Regions from separate parts of the Serratia sp. GW822-FHT06E05 genome, predicted to be linked through region 1. Evidence: predicted binding sites of a transcription regulator. Region 1 holds the regulator's gene; the other holds the start of a gene.
The links. The regulator LexA, encoded in region 1, represses DNA repair genes until DNA is damaged. The targets are predictions, from matches to a motif close to TNCTGTATGTACATACAGNA.

Region 1 (3,136 bases):
TGGCTGGGCAGCACGGTGCCGTCTATTTCCAGCGGTTCGAGAGGATCGGGCAAATCCTGCGCCAGGCACTGGGTGCGCAGCGTCAGTAAATCCGCCTTGGAATTATAAGGTAAAACATACAAAATCGGCCGTGAGGGATCCAACCCTAACTCCGTGACCGGATCTGAAGGGATAACCTTACTTCTTACCAACAATTTGAGTGGTAAATTCAATAGTTTATAATAAATTTTACGCCAACCTGACATAACAACGTGAAGCCTCTTGTTAGCAATGCGCCGCAAGCATACCAGAAACCGGGTAGCAGATCTGTGGTGTTGGAAAACCGGGAGCCGTGAGCGCTTCCTGGCCTAGACTGTTTAATTATGACTTACCTCTGCGAAAGGCACTAAAAACATGACGAACCAAGCAACCGGCCTGACCCGTATTATTAAAGCCGCCGGCTACTCTTATAAAGGTTTTTCCGCTGCCTGGCAGCACGAAGCGGCGTTCCGCCAGGAGTTGGTGGTGACCGTGCTGGCTATCATACTGGCGATTTGGCTGGACGTGGGTGCGATAGCGCGCATTTTACTGATTGGGTCGGTGGTGCTGGTGATGATTGTCGAGATGCTCAACAGCGCAATTGAGGCGATTGTTGACCGGGTGGGGACCGAGTATCACGAGCTGTCCGGCCGGGCCAAGGATATGGGGTCGGCGGCAGTTTTGCTGGCGGTTATTTTGGCGCTGTTTGTTTGGGCCGCGGTGCTGTGGCAGCACTTTGTCTGAGCAGAGCAAGCTCGTTGCGATCCGGGTCGCTAATCCCTGATTTTTATTCATTCTTCGGTTCCCAAGCCGCACTTACCTGTATATACTCACAGCAAGACTGTATAAACAAACAGGGGGCGGAATGAAAGCACTAACTACCAGACAGCAAGAGGTCTATGATCTGATTCGCGATCATATTTCGTCCACTGGCATGCCGCCGACGCGTGCCGAGATCGCCATGCGTCTGGGGTTCCGTTCGCCAAATGCCGCAGAAGAACATCTGAAAGCGCTGGCGCGTAAAGGCGTCATCGAAATCGTCTCCGGCGCTTCGCGCGGCATTCGGTTGCTGATGGAAGATGAAGAGGGTTTACCGCTGATTGGCCGCGTGGCTGCCGGTGAGCCGCTGCTGGCACAGCAGCATATCGAAGGTCACTACAAGGTGGATCCTTCACTGTTCAAACCGAGCGCGGATTTCCTGCTGCGGGTTAACGGCATGTCGATGCGTGATATCGGTATTCTGGACGGTGACCTGTTGGCGGTGCATAAAACTCAGGACGTGCGTAATGGCCAGGTGGTTGTGGCGCGCATCGAAGATGAAGTTACGGTCAAGCGGCTGAAAAAGCACGGTAACGTGGTTGAGCTGCTACCGGAAAACAGTGAATTCCAGCCGATTGTGGTTGATCTGCGTCAGCAGAACTTCACCATTGAAGGCTTGGCGGTCGGCGTGATCCGCAACGGCGACTGGGTTTAACCCATAAGCCTGCACGCTGCCCTTTGATTTAAATCGCCCCAGCTCTGGGGCGATATCATTTCTGACCGATTAAAACCGCATTGCCACGGGAACATTTCACTATGCGCCTGCTCTCCGCCTTCACCAGCGATACCGATAAAGCCTTGTGGCGCCTGGCGCTGCCAATGATCTTCTCCAATATCACCGTGCCGTTGCTTGGGCTGGTGGATACCGCAGTGATCGGTCACCTCGACAGCCCTGTTTATCTGGGTGGTGTGGCGGTGGGAGCGATGGCGACCAGCTTCCTGTTCATGCTGTTGTTGTTCCTGCGTATGAGCACCACCGGTCTGACTGCACAGGCTCTGGGCGCACAAAACCCACAGGGATTGGCGCGCGCCTTTATGCAACCGCTGCTGCTGGCGGCGTTGGCCGGTGTGGCCATTGTCTTGCTGCGCCATCCGCTGATCGAACTGGCGCTGAAAATCGTCGGTGGCGACGAGGCGGTGCTGGAGCAGGCCCGATTATTCCTCGAGATCCGCTGGTTGAGCGCGCCGGCGGCATTGGCGAACATGGTTATCCTGGGCTGGCTGCTTGGCGTGCAATACGTACGTGCGCCGGTGATCCTGCTGATTGTCGGCAACTTATTGAATATTGTACTGGATATCTGGCTGGTGATGGGGCTGGGCTGGAACGTGCAAGGTGCGGCGACGGCGACAGCTATTTCTGAGTATGCCACGCTGCTGCTGGGCTTATGGCTGTCCTGGCGGGTCATGCGCCTACGTGGCATTTCCATGCCGATGCTGCGCACTGCCTGGCGCGGTAACCTGCGGCGTTTGCTGGCGCTGAACCGCGATATTATGCTGCGTTCCCTGCTGCTGCAGCTGTGCTTCGCTTCTTTGACCATCTTCGGTGCCCGGCTTGGCGGCGAAGTAGTGGCAGTGAATGCGGTGCTGATGAACTTACTGACCTTTACCGCCTATGCGCTCGACGGTTTTGCCTACGCGGTTGAAGCGCATTCTGGCCATGCCTATGGCGCGCGTGACGATAGCCAACTGCGCAAGGTGTGGCGTGCGGCTTGCCGACAAGCCTGTCTGGTCGCGTTGGCCTTTGGCCTGGTTTATGCCGTTGCCGGTCAGCATATTATCGCCGCCTTGACCTCGTTACCGGAACTGCGTGCGCTGGCCGGCCACTATCTGCCGTGGCAGGTGGTGCTGCCATTGGTGGGCGTATGGTGCTATTTGCTGGACGGCATGTTTATTGGCGCCACCCGAGGAGCAGAAATGCGCAACAGCATGGCAGTGGCAGCGGCCGGCTATGGTTTAACGCTGCTGACCGTACCCGTCTTGGGCAATCATGGTTTATGGCTGGCGCTGGCGGTCTTTCTTTCTCTGCGAGGCATCGCGCTCGGCTGGATTTGGCACCGCCACAGGCTGCGCGGTACCTGGTTTGCCGCGGATCCAACGGCTCACAATGAGACGTTATCATAAAATTAACTAATGTTTTGTATTCATATTGAGTTACATATTATCGCGTCGATTTAGTCCCGCTTACTGACTGTTATTTCGGGTGTTTTACTTAATTTTGTTGTTTTGTTGAATTTTTATTCTGGTTTTTTGTTCTTTATCGATATCTGTTGCTATAGTTAATCATGTGGCTGGCGGAATG
Region 2 (3,136 bases), on a different contig from region 1:
CAACTGCAAAATATCAGAAATTTTCTTGTTCAAGCCCTGCGGTACAATGCCGTTTTCTTCGTTGAACGCCTGCTGTTTGGCACGGCGACGCTCGGTCTCGCCGATCGCTCTGGCCATCGAGTCGGTAATTTTGTCACCGTAGAGGATAGCTTTACCGTTGAGGTTACGCGCCGCACGACCAATGGTCTGGATCAATGAACGTTCGGAGCGCAGGAAGCCCTCTTTATCGGCATCCAAAATCGCCACCAGCGACACCTCTGGCATGTCCAGCCCTTCACGCAACAGGTTGATACCCACCAGCACGTCAAACTCGCCCAGGCGCAGGTCACGAATGATTTCGACTCGTTCCACGGTATCGATGTCCGAGTGCAGGTAGCGCACCCGCTCGCCATGCTCTTCCAGGTATTCGGTCAGATCTTCCGCCATGCGTTTGGTCAGCGTGGTAACCAGCACACGCTCGTTGATCGCCACCCGCTTGCGGATTTCGGAAAGCAGATCGTCCACCTGGGTGGTCACCGGCCGCACTTCGATTTGCGGATCCAGCAGCCCGGTTGGGCGCACCACCTGATCGATAATGTCACCACCGGATTTTTCCAGCTCGTATTTGCCCGGCGTAGCAGACACATAGATAGTCTGTGGCGCCAGCGCTTCGAACTCTTCAAAGCGCAGCGGGCGGTTATCCAGCGCCGACGGCAGGCGGAAACCGTATTCCACCAGCGTTTCCTTGCGTGAACGGTCGCCTTTGTACATACCGCCGATTTGCGGAATGGTCACGTGGGACTCGTCAACCACCAGCAGGCCATCCGCCGGCAAATAGTCAAACAGCGTCGGCGGTGGCTCACCCTCGCCGCGTCCGGACAGGTAGCGCGAATAGTTTTCAATGCCGGAGCAGTAGCCCAGTTCGTTCATCATCTCCAGATCAAACTGGGTGCGCTGCGTCAGACGCTGTTCTTCCAGCAGCTTGTTATTGGCCAGCAGCACCTTGCGCCGCTCGGCCAGATCCACCTTGATCTCTTCCATCGCCTGCAGGATCCGCTCGCGCGGCGTCACATAGTGCGATTTGGGGTAAATGGTAAAACGCTGCACCTCTTGTTCGATCTGGCCGGTCAGGGGATCAAACAGCGAAAGCCGTTCGACCTCTTCGTCAAACAGCTCAATGCGCAGCGCCAATTCATCCGATTCCGCCGGGAAGACGTCAATCACTTCACCCCGCACGCGGAACGTCGCGCGCTGGAAAGCCTGATCGTTGCGGCTATATTGCAGCTCCGCCAAACGACGCAGGATCGCCCGCTGATCGATGATCATGCCTTTGGTCAGATGCAACATCATCTTCAGGTACAAATCCGGATCGCCCAGGCCGTAAATCGCCGATACCGACGCCACCACGATCACATCGCGGCGTTCCAACAGCGCTTTCGTCGCAGAAAGGCGCATCTGCTCGATGTGTTCGTTCACCGAGGCATCTTTTTCGATAAAGGTGTCGGAGCTGGGGACGTAGGCCTCCGGCTGATAGTAGTCGTAGTAAGAAACGAAATACTCGACCGCATTCTCGGGAAAGAACTCTTTCATCTCACCATACAGCTGCGCCGCCAAAGTTTTATTAGGCGCCAGCACCATGGTGGGCCGGTTGAGATCGGCGATCACATTAGCGACGGTGAATGTCTTGCCCGAGCCGGTTACGCCCAGTAGCGTTTGGTGAGCCAGGCCGTCTTCCAGGCCCTCTTCCAGCTTACGGATGGCTTCCGGCTGGTCGCCGGCCGGCTTGAATTCGGAATGCAGTTTGAACGTTTTACTCATTGACTCGGCTACCCTGTGGAGATGCGCGCGCTCAGGCGGCCATGGAGCTGCTGCTCGGTGAATGGCCTCTAATTATGGAAAGCCCCGGCGATTTTCGCCAGTGCCTATGATACTGGATATAAAACCAGCTTCAAGCGGTTCGTTGCTTTGGCGTGCGTCAATCCGGGCTGAATGCACCGCCAGGGTTACAGCGGCGTGACATTTTTATTGTCAATAACAGTTTTATCCCCAAAATCCGCCACGAATTAACTTATTGATAGCACTGTGGCGAAAAATCATACATAGGCACTTCATCAATACAGAGGCCGCTTGATTTTAGTTAATTTATTGATTAATAATGATTTTATAAAAAAGACGAGATTGCGGACAAAGCGAACAGAACCCGCGTCCGCTCTCGCTTTAAACCGGTTTTCTAAATCTAATGCACAAGGTTATCCACAGGAATAGTGGATAACTCTCACCGCCCCGCCCCCGGCGGGAGTTGCAGAAAGAACGCTTTTTGGCGTTTCTTCTCGCCAAGATGGCTTTTTTAGTTATTTTTTCACAAAAATATCGCTTTGTTTATGCCGATTAATGCTAAAAAGACCCATTGCCAAAAACAGATTTGTCCCATTGTTACCTTCCTTTGCTGCATCTTGCGGCGAGCGATGAAATAGCTTGCACCATAACTCTTCTGCTCAGCACCGGAAGAGTGCAAAAATCGTCCGTGTTAACTTTCCCGCTATTTTCCGCCATTCCACCCAGCCCACGTCTGGCGCGCCAGGCCGTTAACAAGGCAATAACAATCTCTGATTTACAGCGTTCAAAAAGTTGGCCCAAGGGTTGCATTACCCTTTGACGGCGAAAGTGGGCTCGGGGAAATCTACGCCCCGAAACGGCAGAATGAGCTGCTCGGGGTTTAGCGTCACGCCAATGCGAATCAACTGACATTGGCGACATAAACATGAGAGAGCGCTAACGAATGGCCTTTAGGTGCCATTTTCACCTATGTATTGCTCGCTTAAGTCAAAACTTAACTACCTCGTTGAAGGTAGCAGATCAGCATTTTGTTCCAGACATTGAAACACTCGGGAAAGAAACCGCTAAGGCGGAAATCGCAGTAGGGAGTGGATTAAGCGAGGAAGAAGGGGTTCGTCCCCCTTCCCTGCACCGGCCGCCTGCGGTTCCGGCGGGTGAAATCGGCGCGGCCTGTTAACGCCGCGTTACGCCGACGCCCGCTATGGGCGTACAACCACGAGTGGAAGACAGGTCTTTGAGGAGAATGCCGGATGTTGAGTTTAAGGTCAGTGAATCAGTTTTATGGGCAAAACCATACCCTGTGGGATATCAATCTGGAACT

Region 2: uvrB (excinuclease ABC subunit UvrB) is a predicted target of LexA. The motif match lies at 1,908-1,927, and genes of this name have one in related genera.

Annotation. Positions count from the first base shown of each region.
Region 1 is NZ_JBXALM010000003.1:399,477-402,612, reverse strand. It holds gene plsB (glycerol-3-phosphate 1-O-acyltransferase PlsB) at 1-245, opposite strand, end outside; gene AC1RKC_RS11870 (diacylglycerol kinase) at 394-762, shown strand; gene lexA (transcriptional repressor LexA) at 884-1,492, shown strand; gene dinF (MATE family efflux transporter DinF) at 1,594-2,958, shown strand.
Region 2 is NZ_JBXALM010000001.1:1,534,512-1,537,647, forward strand. It holds gene uvrB (excinuclease ABC subunit UvrB) at 1-1,797, opposite strand, end outside; gene AC1RKC_RS07280 (ATP-binding cassette domain-containing protein) at 3,066-3,136, shown strand, end outside.